3 regions of the Streptomyces sp. NPDC006259 genome follow, and region 1 is predicted to be linked to each of the others. Evidence: riboswitches for the same ligand, from Rfam matches in the RefSeq annotation. Region 1 holds a riboswitch; each other region holds the start of a gene.
What was found. A riboswitch is a leader RNA that binds a small molecule or an ion and turns the genes downstream of it on or off. The one in region 1 is predicted to bind cobalamin.
Positions count from the first base shown of each region.

Region 2: linked by a shared signal. The riboswitch ahead of ACFYO5_RS00320 (cobalamin biosynthesis protein) and the one ahead of ACFYO5_RS19815 (ribonucleoside-diphosphate reductase subunit alpha) in region 1 are both predicted to bind cobalamin.
Region 3: linked by a shared signal. The riboswitch ahead of ACFYO5_RS07155 (energy-coupling factor ABC transporter permease) and the one ahead of ACFYO5_RS19815 (ribonucleoside-diphosphate reductase subunit alpha) in region 1 are both predicted to bind cobalamin.

Region 1 is NZ_JBIAHY010000004.1:712,635-716,497, reverse strand. Features, by position in the region: gene ACFYO5_RS19825 (DUF3311 domain-containing protein) at 29-295, shown strand; gene mctP (monocarboxylate uptake permease MctP) at 292-1,920, shown strand; cobalamin riboswitch at 2,104-2,247, shown strand; gene ACFYO5_RS19815 (ribonucleoside-diphosphate reductase subunit alpha) at 2,370-3,863, shown strand, end outside.
Region 2 is NZ_JBIAHY010000001.1:60,513-64,375, forward strand. Features, by position in the region: gene ACFYO5_RS00310 (anion permease) at 1-346, shown strand, start outside; gene ACFYO5_RS00315 (hypothetical protein) at 381-602, shown strand; cobalamin riboswitch at 745-879, shown strand; gene ACFYO5_RS00320 (cobalamin biosynthesis protein) at 979-1,947, shown strand; gene ACFYO5_RS00325 (cobyric acid synthase) at 1,944-3,476, shown strand; gene cobN (cobaltochelatase subunit CobN) at 3,473-3,863, shown strand, end outside.
Region 3 is NZ_JBIAHY010000002.1:204,616-208,478, forward strand. Features, by position in the region: gene ACFYO5_RS07135 (YqjF family protein) at 1-115, opposite strand, end outside; gene ACFYO5_RS07140 (energy-coupling factor ABC transporter ATP-binding protein) at 321-1,151, opposite strand; gene cbiQ (cobalt ECF transporter T component CbiQ) at 1,148-1,897, opposite strand; gene ACFYO5_RS07150 (energy-coupling factor ABC transporter substrate-binding protein) at 1,904-2,305, opposite strand; gene ACFYO5_RS07155 (energy-coupling factor ABC transporter permease) at 2,302-3,003, opposite strand; cobalamin riboswitch at 3,033-3,218, opposite strand; partial or broken gene ACFYO5_RS07160 (phosphatase) at 3,327-3,536, opposite strand; gene ACFYO5_RS07165 (MarR family winged helix-turn-helix transcriptional regulator) at 3,738-3,863, shown strand, end outside.

The DNA.
Region 1 (3,863 bases):
ATGATCTGCGAGGGGACGGAGCCGCCCGATGTCAGAAGCCCCAGAAGTGACCAGAATGCCGGTGGTGACGCCTCTGCGCGTCGTCATCGGCCTCTGCCTGTTCGCGCCCTTCGTGGCGATGCTGTGGGTGGGTTCGTACGCCAAGATCGACCCCACCTTCATCGGCATCCCCTTCTTCTACTGGTACCAGATGCTGTGGGTGCTGCTCTCCACCGTGCTCACCGTGACCGCGTACAAGCTGTGGCAGCTCGACCAGCGCGGCCGCGATAACCAGGGCGGGGGTGCCGCGAAGTGAACGACGGCGTGAACGGCGTCGCACTCGCCGTCTTCATCTTCTTCTTCCTGGCCGTCACGGTCATGGGCTTCCTGGCCGCGCGCTGGCGCAGGGCCGACGACGAGCACAGCCTCGACGAATGGGGCCTGGGCGGCCGGTCGTTCGGCACCTGGGTCACCTGGTTCCTGCTCGGCGGCGACCTGTACACCGCCTACACCTTCGTGGCGGTCCCGGCGGCGATCTACGCGGCCGGCGCGGCGGGCTTCTTCGCGGTGCCGTACACGATCCTCGTCTACCCGCTGATCTTCACGTTCCTGCCGCGCCTGTGGTCGGTGTCGCACAAGCACGGCTATGTGACGACCTCCGACTTCGTGCGCGGCCGGTTCGGCTCCAAGGGCCTGTCCCTGGCCGTGGCGGTCACCGGCATCCTGGCCACCATGCCGTACATCGCGCTCCAGCTCGTCGGCATCCAGGCCGTGCTGGACGTGATGGGCGTGGGCGGCGGCGAGGACACCAACTGGTTCGTCAAGGACCTGCCGTTGCTGATCGCCTTCGGCGTGCTGGCGGCGTACACCTACTCCTCGGGGCTGCGGGCGCCCGCGCTGATCGCCTTCGTGAAGGACACGCTGATCTACATCGTCATCGCGGTGGCGATCATCTACATCCCGATCAAGCTGGGCGGGTTCGACGACATCTTCGCCAAGGCGGGCGACGCCTTCGCGCAGACCAACCCGGCGACCGGCAAGCCGCGCGGCGCGCTGGCGCCGGCCGAGGCGGGTCAGTGGACGTACGCCACCCTGGCGTTGGGCTCCGCGCTGGCGCTGTTCATGTACCCGCACTCGATCACCGCGACGCTGTCCTCGCGCAGCCGTGACGTGATCCGCCGCAACACCACGATCCTGCCCCTGTACTCCCTCATGCTCGGTCTGCTCGCCCTGCTGGGCTTCATGGCGATCGCGGCCGGGGTGAAGGTCTCCAACGGACAGCTGGCGATCCCGCAGTTGTTCGAGGACATGTTCCCGGACTGGTTCGCGGGCGTGGCGTTCGCGGCGATCGGCATCGGCGCGCTGGTGCCGGCCGCGATCATGTCCATCGCGGCGGCGAACCTCTTCACCCGCAACATCTACAAGGACTTCATCAAGCCGGACGCCACGCCCAAGGAGGAGACCCGCGTCTCCAAGCTGGTGTCGCTCCTGGTGAAGGTGGGCGCGCTGGTCTTCGTCCTCACCATGGACAAGACGGTGGCCATCAACTTCCAGCTGCTCGGTGGCATCTGGATCCTCCAGACCTTCCCGGCCCTGGTCGGCGGCCTGTTCACCCGCTGGTTCCACCGCTGGGCGCTGCTGGCCGGCTGGGCGGTCGGCATGGTCTACGGCACCTTCGCGGCGTACGGCGTGGCCTCCCCGACGCAGAAGCACTTCGGCGGCTCGTCGAAGGAGATCCCCGGCATCGGCGAGATCGGGTACATCGGCCTCACCGCGTTCCTGCTGAACGTGGTGGTGACCGTGGTCCTGACGTTCGCCCTGAAGGCGCTGAAGGCCCCGGAGGGCGTCGACCAGACGTCCCCGTCGGACTACACGGCGGACGCCGGCGACCCGGGCGTCCAGGTGGAGCTGCCTCCGGCGACGGCGGGGGCGGGGCACTAGCGAGGGGACCGTTCCCCGCGCGTTTCCGGCAGCGGGCCGTCGAGGGCAGGTCACCTCGGCGGCCCGCCGCCGTACGCGCTCCCGGCGCCGCCGGTGCCGGGACGACTGGGCTCCGTGCCCTGCGGGTTGACGCTGTGAAGCCAGCCCGACACAACATCTGGGGGTCGCGCGGCAGCCCGACACAAGATGTATGCTCATGCTCGCTGTCGTCGCAGGGGAATCCGGTGCGAATCCGGAACTGTCCCGCAACGGTGTACTTGCGTGCGTTCCTGTCCATTCGCGCACGCATGGTCAGTCCGAGCACCTGCCGGCAGCGCACCCGGTCCGTCCGGCTCGGGTGCCCTGACGTCCGGGCCTCGCGGAATGGGCCGGTGGACGCGACGCGCCCCGCGTTCGTGTGCTGCCCGCTGCCCTGTGCGAGGCCCCCGCCGAGCGAGGGAGAGCCCCACGTGACCATCGCGCCAGCCGAACCGGTTTCAGCAGCCCTGGAGACCGACGGTCCCGGAGCCGCGCTGCTTCGGACGCTGACCGAGCTGACCGCCGACCTCCCGGACGCCGACCCCGGCCGGGTCGCCGCCGCGGCCCTGCGGGGCCGGTCCGCGCGGGCGGACGAGTCGGAGCTGCGCGAGCTGGCCACGGAGGCGGCCGCCGGTCTGATCTCCGAGGACCCCGCCTACTCCCGGCTGGCCGCCCGGCTGCTGACGCTCGGCATCCGCGCGGAGGCCGCCTCCCAGGGCGTCACCTCCTTCACCGAGTCCGTCGCCGTCGGCCACCGCGAGGGCCTGATCGCCGACCGCACGGCCGCGTTCGTGCGGCTGCACGCGGCCCGGCTCGACGCGCTGGTCGACCAGGGCGCCGACGACCGCTTCGGCTACTTCGGCCTGCGCACCCTGCACAGCCGGTACCTGCTGCGCCACCCGATCACCCGCAAGGTCGTCGAGACGCCCCAGCTGTTCCTGCTGCGAGTGGCGAGCGGCCTGGCCGAGGACGACACGACGAGGTCCGTCGACGAGGTCGCCGCGCTCTACACGCTGATGAGCCGCCTGGACTACCTCCCGTCCTCCCCCACTCTGTTCAACTCCGGCACCCGGCACCCGCAGATGTCGTCCTGCTACCTCCTCGACTCCCCGCTGGACGAGCTGGACTCCATCTACGACCGCTACCACCAGGTCGCCCGCCTCTCCAAGCACGCCGGCGGCATCGGTCTGTCGTACAGCCGGATCCGCTCGCGCGGGTCGCTCATCCGGGGAACGAACGGGCACTCCAACGGCATCGTGCCGTTCCTGAAGACGCTGGACGCCTCGGTCGCCGCCGTGAACCAGGGCGGCCGGCGCAAGGGCGCGGCCGCGGTCTACCTGGAGACCTGGCACTCCGACATCGAGGAGTTCCTGGAGCTGCGGGACAACACCGGCGAGGACGCCCGCCGTACGCACAACCTCAACCTGGCGCACTGGGTGCCGGACGAGTTCATGCGCCGGGTCGACGCCGACGGTCGGTGGTCCCTGTTCTCCCCGGCCGACGTGCCCGAGCTGGTCGACCTGTGGGGCGACGCGTTCGACGCGGCCTACCGCGCGGCGGAGGCCCAGGGGCTCGCGAAGAAGACCATCCCCGCCCGCGACCTGTACGGCCGCATGATGCGCACCCTCGCCCAGACCGGCAACGGCTGGATGACCTTCAAGGACGCGGCCAACCGCACCGCCAACCAGACGGCCGAGCCGGGCCACGTGGTGCACTCCTCGAACCTCTGCACGGAGATCCTCGAGGTCACCGACGACGGCGAGACGGCGGTCTGCAACCTCGGCTCGGTCAACCTGGGCGCCTTCGTCGACACGGCCGCCGGGGACATCGACTGGGAGCGGCTGGACGCCACCGTCCGCACCGCCGTGACCTTCCTGGACCGCGTGGTCGACATCAACTTCTACCCGACCGAGCAGGCGGGCCGC
Region 2 (3,863 bases), on a different contig from region 1:
GACCGCCACCAGGATGTTCGTCGCCTGGGGCCTGACGCTGCCGGCCGCGGCCCTGGTGGCCGCCCTCGCCGAGTACGTGACCGGCTTCGGCAGCTGGGGCACGGCGCTCGTCGCGGTGTTCCTCATCGCCTCCAGCGCCGCGATCTGGAAGCTCTCGCGCCGTGAGGTCGTCGACCACACCAACGTCGTCGACGTCGACGAGGAGCCGGCCGGCGTGGTGACCGCCGCCATCGCCGCCGTGGCCCCGCCCCCGGCGGGCACCGTCACCGACGACCTGACGGCCACCATCCCCGCGCCCGTGGCGGAACCGGCCCTGCCGGCCACCCCCACCGTCACCGCCGTCTGAGCCCCGCCCCCACCGGTACGAAGGAAGAAGCAGCATGAAGATCGACTGGGCGGCTCTCGGCTCCGTCTTCGGCGTCAGCCTCCTCATCACGGTGGCCCTCGTGGCCCTGTTCACGCTCGGCATCATGGGCCTGTCCCGCCGCGAGCGGGCGACGGCCGAGGGCGGTTCCGCCACCCTGGCGGTCACCGGCGCCTACGCGTGCTTCGCGGCGTGCGCCGCGGCGGTGGCGTACGGGATCTCGCTGATCGTTGCCTGACGGACGGCACGCACACGCACACGTGGGGCGCGGGACGGATCACCGTCCCGCGCCCCACGTGTGCGTGACGGCCGTGACCGGAGGCATGTGGGGTTCTGCACACTGTGCTGTCGCAGGTCAACGGCGAGTTGACGGCCCTTCCGGGACCATGGTGGACTGCCGGGGCCATGTACGGCGTCAGAAGAGGAAGCCGGTGTGAATCCGGCGCGGTCCCGCCACTGTCACCGGGGGTGAAAACCCCGGGAGCCAGGAACTCTCGTCGCCGGTCTCGTCGAACCAGGGCGTGGACACCCTGAGTGAGGACATATCGCCATGCTCGGCTGCCGTTCCAGGTCCGCCACCAGGTCGCTGCCCGACCCGTCGGCCGGCTGAGCCGGTGGGTGCCGATCGCCGCTACGCGTACGGTGCCGCCGCCGGCCTCCTGGGGGACCTGATCCTCGGCGATCCGCGCCGGGGCCATCCGGTCGCCCTGTTCGGGCGGGCCGCTGCCGCCGTCGAGCGGGTGCTGTGGCGGGACCACCGCGGGTGGGGCGCGCTGTACACCGCCGTGTGCGCCGGCGGCGCCGTCGCTCTCGGGGCCGCCGCCACCCGTGCCGTACGCCGCTCCCCCGCCGCCTCCGTCGCGCTGACCGGCGCCGCCGCCTGGGCCGTCGTCGGCGGGACCTCGCTGGTGCGCGAGGCCCGGACCGTCGGACGGGCCCTGGAGGCGGGGGACATCGAGGGCGCGCGGGCGAGGCTGCCGCATCTGTGCGGGCGGGACCCGCAGGCTCTGGACGCCGACGCGGTCGCCCGCGCGGTCGTCGAGTCCGTCGCCGAGAACACCTCCGACGCGGTCGTGGGCGCCCTCGTGTGGGGGGCCGTCGGCGGGGTGCCGGGGCTGCTCGGGTTCCGGGCCGTGAACACCCTGGACGCCATGGTCGGCCACCGGTCGCCGCGCCACCGTCGGTTCGGGTGGGCGTCCGCCCGGCTGGACGACGCCGCCGGATGGCCCGGGGCGCGGCTGACCGCCGTACTCGCCGCCGTCGCCGGGGACGATCCCCGGGGGGCGGTGCGGGCCTGGCGGGCCGACGCGCACCGGCATCCCAGCCCCAACGCCGGTCCCGTGGAGGCGTCGTTCGCCGGTGCCCTCGGGGTGCGGCTCGGCGGGACGCTGTCGTACGGCGGGCGGGTCGAGCACCGGCCCGTGCTGAACGGGGAGCGGGGGCGGCCCGTCGAGCCCCACGACATCGAACGTGCCGCGCGGCTCTCCCGCCGGGTCGGCCTGCTCGCGCTCGGCGTCACGGTCGCCGCGCGCGTCATCACCGCGCGCGCCGTCGCCGCGGGAGCGAAGGGGCGTACGTCATGAGTGGGGGTCTCCTCGTCGCCGGCACCACCTCCGACGCCGGCAAGAGCGTCGTCACGGCCGGGATCTGCCGGTGGCTGGTGCGGCAGGGGGTCCGGGTCGCGCCCTTCAAGGCGCAGAACATGTCCCTCAATTCGTTCGTGACCCGTGAGGGCGCCGAGATCGGGCGGGCGCAGGCCATGCAGGCGCAGGCCTGCCGGGTCGAGCCGACCGCGCTGATGAACCCGGTGCTGCTCAAGCCGGGCGGCGAGCGGAGCAGCCAGGTCGTGCTGCTCGGCAAGCCGGTCGGTGAGATGAGCGCGCGCGGCTATCACGGAGGGCGGCAGCGCGAACTCCTCGGCACCGTTCTCGACTGTCTCGCCGAGTTGCGGGGCACGTATGACGCGGTGATCTGTGAGGGGGCGGGCAGTCCCGCCGAGATCAACCTGCGGCGGACCGACATCGTGAACATGGGCATCGCCCGCAACGCGCGGCTCCCCGTGCTCGTCGTCGGCGACATCGACCGCGGCGGCGTCTTCGCCTCCTTCTTCGGGACCGTCGCGCTGCTCTCGCCGCAGGACCAGGAGCTGGTCGCCGGGTTCCTGGTGAACAAGTTCCGCGGTGACGTCTCGCTGCTGGAGCCCGGCCTGGAGATGCTGCACGGGCTCACCGGGCGACGGACCTACGGGGTGCTGCCGTTCCGGCACGGGCTGGGGATCGACGAGGAGGACGGGCTGCGGGTGTCGCTGCGCGGGACCGTCCGGGAGTCGAACGTCTCCCCGCCCGTCGGCGAGGACGTGCTGCGGGTCGCCGTGTGCGCCGTCCCGCTCATGTCCAACTTCACCGACGTGGACGCGCTGGCCGCCGAACCGGGCGTCGTCGTCCGGTTCGTGGACCGACCCGAGGAGCTGGCCGACGCCGATCTGGTCATCGTGCCGGGGACCCGGGGGACGGTCCGGGCGCTGGAGTGGCTGCGGGAGCGCGGACTGGCGGAGGCACTGCGGCGCAGAGCCGCCGAAGGCCGGCCGGTCCTCGGCGTCTGCGGCGGCTTCCAGATCCTCGGCGAACACATCGAGGACGAGGTCGAGAGCCGGCAGGGCCATGTCGACGGGCTCGGAGTGCTGCCCGTCCGGGTGCGGTTCGCGCGCGAGAAGACGCTCACCCGGCCCGTCGGCGAGGCCCTCGGCGAGCGTGTCGAGGGGTACGAGATCCATCACGGGGTCGCCGACGTCAGCGGGGGCGAGGCGTTCATCTCCGACGGCCTGGGCAACAGCCTGGACGGCTGCCGGGTCGGTCAGACCTGGGGCACCCACTGGCACGGCTCACTGGAGTCGGACGGTTTCCGCCGGGCGTTCCTGCGGGAGGTGGCGGCCGCCGCGGGCCGCCGTTTCGTGCCGGCCGCCGACACCTCGTTCGCCGCGCTGCGCGAGGAGCAGCTCGACCGGCTCGGCGACCTGATCGAACAGCACGCGGACACGGACGCGCTGTGGCGGCTCATCGAGTCGGGCGCGCCGCAAGGACTGCCTTTCATTCCACCGGGAGCGCCCGTATGAGCACAGTGTTGTTGTTGTCGACCGCCGACACCGATCTGCTGGCGGCACGGGCCGCCACCGGCGCCTCGTACCGGATCGGCAATCCGACCCGCGTGGACGTGGCGGAGGAGCTGCCCGGCCTGATCGAGGGCGCGGACGTCGCCGTCGTACGGCTGCTCGGCGGGAAGCGGGCCTGGGAGGACGGGCTCGCCGCGCTGAGGGCGGCGGGCATCCCCACGGTGCTGCTCGGCGGGGAGGCCGTGCCCGACGCCGAGTTGATGGCCGAGTCGTCCGTGCCCGCCGGTGTGGTCGCGGAGGCGCTCAGGTACCTCGTGGAGGGCGGGCCCGCCAACCTCACCGAGCTGGCGCGGTTCCTCTCCGACACCGTCCTGCTGACCGGTGAGGGGT
Region 3 (3,863 bases), on a different contig from region 1:
CCACCGTCTCCGGAGCCACCGCCCAGTGCACGAAGCAGAGGTCGAGCCACTGCTGGGTCAGCAGCGGCACGCCCACGCGGTCGGGGGCGTCGGGCGTCACGGAGGAGGGCTGCACGGCACCAGGATCGCAGACGGCCGGTGACGCCCGCCCGCCCCCTCCCGCGTCGACGGGGCGCATCCCCGGCGCGGGATCCGTCCGAGGCGCCCCTCGGACGCTGTCGAACGGCCTGTGCGGGCGTGGCCCGGCACAGTCCGAGACGGTCGGCGCGGCGCGGCGCACGACGCGACCGGCGGGGCGGGCCGAGGCGTCCGCCGAAGGCTCAACTCCCGGCCAGCAGCGCCGCCAGCTCCTCCGGGCTGCGCGGCCCGGCCTCCCCCTCGGACAACAGGCCCTGACCGGTGAGCAGCCGGGCGACCGCGATGCCCCAGGGCAGGCGCAGGCCCGCTTCCCGGAGCAGGTCGGCGCGGGCCAGCACGGTGCCCGCCGGGCCGGTGTGCGCGCCGGACGGGGTGAGCAGGGCCGCGTCATCGGCCCAGCGCAGGGCGAGATCGACGTCATGAGTGGCCATCACCACCGTCGTGCCGGACGCGCGCAGCCCGTCCAGCGTGGCGAGCAGCCGCTCCTGGCCGTCCGGGTCGAGCCCGGCGGTCGGCTCGTCGAGGATCAGCACGCGCGGCCGCATCGCGACGGCGCCCGCGATCGCGGTCCGCTTGCGCTGCCCGTAGGACAACAGGTGGGTGGGCCGGTCGGCCAGGGCGCCGATGTCCAGAGCGGCGAGCGCCTCCTCCACCCGCGCCCGCACCTCGGCGTCGGGCAGCCCCAGGTTCAGCGGCCCGAACGAGACGTCCTGCGCGACGGACGCGGCGAACAGCTGGTCGTCCGGGTCCTGCACCACCAGCTGCACGGTCGTCCGCAGCCGGGTCAGCCCCTTGCGGTCGTACGCCACCGGCCGCCCCTCGACCGTCAACGTGCCGGTCCGCGGGCGCAGTCCACCGCTCAGCAGCCGCATCAGGGTCGTCTTCCCGCTGCCGTTGCGGCCCAGCAGGGCGAGGGCGCGCCCCTCGGGCACCGTGAAGTCGAGACCGTCGAGCACGGTCGGCCCGTCCTCGTAGGCGAAGGAGGCACCCCGCAGGGTGACCAGCTCGCTCATGACAGAGACCTTTCCAGGACGAGAGTGAGGACGGCCAGGGCCACCAGCAGTCCGGCCGCGGCCACCGTGAAGCGCACGGAGACGCGGGCCTCGGGCACCAGGACGCGCAGCGTGCCGTCGTAGCCGCGACCGGCGAGCCCGGCCTGGAGCCGTGCCGCCCGGTCGAACGCCCGCACGAAGGCGGTGGCGCCGAGCCCGGCGAGCGAACGCCACTCGGCGGCACGGCCGGTGTGCCCGAGCCGGGCCGCCTGCGCCTCCCGGATCCGCCGCATCGAGTCCAGCAGCAGGAAACTCATGCGGTACGTCACCAGGGCGACGTCGACGACCGGCGCGGGCACCCCCGCCCGCACCAGACGGGGCAGCAGATCGGACATCGGTGTGGTGAACGCGAACAGCAGCACACCGAGGGAAGCGGCCGAGGTGCGCAGCATCAGCTCCCCGGCCCGGACGGGCCCCCCGTCGGTCAGGGACACGAACCCGCCGGGGCCGCCCACCTGGACGAGGAGGGTGAGCGCGCCCGTGGCGCAGAAACCCAACGGGACCCGGTAGGCCCGCCACAGCCGGCGGACCGGCACGCCCGCCGGGCCCAGCAGCAGGGCGAGCGCCGTCACCAGCACCAGGGCGGCACCCGGCCAGGGCGGCAGCGAGATCGCGAGCAGGGTCAGACCGAGCCCGAGCACGGCCTTGTCCACGGGATGACGGCGGCGCCAGCGGCTGCTGTGCGCCGCCGCGTCGATCGGCAGCACGAGCGCTCAGACCCGATCGTGGCGGGAGGCCCCGTCCACGGGGGCCCGAGCGGCGTCGTCGGCTCCCGCCCCGTCCCCGTCCCGCTCCTCCTCCAGACGGGCCAGTGCCCGCTGTTCGCCCTGCCGGCGCCCCCGGCGCACCCCGAAGTAGTAGGCGAGGACACCCGCGCCCAGGGCCGCCTGGACGGCGAACAGCGCCGACTCGATCTCCCCGGACGGCGGCTCGTACAGGGGCGAGAACCACGGCTCGTAGTCCGGCTCCAGTTCGGTGATCGCCGTCTCCGCCTCGCTGTCGGAGCCGGTGAACGGCTGCTCCTTGTGGTCGCCGAGCCCCAGGGCCAGCGGGAGCACCGCGAGCGCGAGGACGGCGAGCAGCAGCAGGAGGTTGATCCTGGTGTTGCGTCTCACCGGGCCACCGCCCCGGTCGTGTCCGCCTTCCGCCCGCCGGTCACCAGCACGCCCAGCCGGGTCAGCTCGCCCTTGCTGGACTGCACGAGGAGACGCATCACCAGAACGGTGAGCAGTCCCTCGCTCACCGCCAGCGGGATCTGCGTGACGGCGAAGATGGACCCGAACTTGCCGAGCGCGCCCAGGAAGCCGCTGCTCGGGTCGGGGAACGCCAGCGCGAGCTGCACGCTGGTCACGCAGTAGGTGGACAGGTCGGCGACGAACGCGCCGCAGAACACCGCGACCATCAGCGGCACGTCGTAGCGCCGCAGCAGCCGGTACAGGCCGTAACCGGCCCACGGCCCCACGATCGCCATCGAGAAGACGTTGGCGCCGAGTGTGGTCAGGCCGCCGTGCGCGAGCAGCAGCGCCTGGAAGAGCAGGGTGATCGTGCCCAGCACGGCCATGATCGGCGGCCGGAACAGGACGGCGCCCAGACCGGTGCCGGTGGGGTGCGAGCAACTCCCGGTCACCGACGGAAGCTTGAGCGCGGACAGGACGAACGTGAAGGCACCGGCGGCGCCGAGCAGCAGCGTGCTCTCGGGATGCTCCCTGACTTCACGGTTGAGCGACCGGGCTCCGTGGACGACGAAAGGCGCCGACGCGACGCTCCAGGCGACCGCGTGCGCCGGAGGCAGAAAACCCTCGGCTATGTGCATGGCTGAGCAGACCCTCTCCAGCACCTCGTGGATGGTTGACGTGCCTTGGCCGGTCTCCTGGCTGACGGGTACCACCGCCCGTGCTCCGCCTTCCCGGGTCCGTGAGGACCCAGTGGCTGCCCGCGAGGGCCGGAGCCGGACTTCCCGATCACAGTGGCGAGGGCCGCACCGGCATCACACCGGATTTCCCGTTCACCAAGGCCTGGTGACAGTAGTGCGAGGACAGGGGCGGTGACAAGCGGGACCGGGGGCGCACGGGCGGCGGACACGGGGTGTCCCCCCGGCGCACACCCGCCGCGCCGGGGCCACCGCGGCGGCGCCGGTCAGCGACCGTGCCCGTCCGGGCACACCACCGGAGCGTCGCCCCGCGCCCCGGATCCGCCGCGGTGCCCGGCCGGTTCGCGCAGCACGGCACGCGGGACCTCGGCCGCCGGCAGCGGACGGGTCGAGCCGATCGCCCGGACGAGGACGGCGTCCCCGTCCGTCTCCGCGCCGGGCGAGGCGAACGCGTGGACGCCGTCGCTGACGAGGACCGCCGTCCGCAGGGCGCGCTCGGCGGTGACGCAGCTGTTCATGAGGGGGACACCACGACGGAAACACCGTTCCTGCGCTCCGCGGCCCGGCTCGGCGGCCGGGGTGTCCCGCGAACGCGCGTGCGGCGCCGCCGCTTCGGGGAGTGAGGAAGGGCGGGGAGCCGCCAGTACCCTGGCGGTCGTCCCAGTGTCTGCGAGAGGGTGACCGTGACTGCCTTCCGCCACCGCCCCGACCCGGACGAGGTCGCACGGGTGACCGCGACGGCCGCGGAACTGCTGGAGGTGCTGTGGGGACGGGCCTCGACGGCGCCCGCGTCCGCGTCCCAG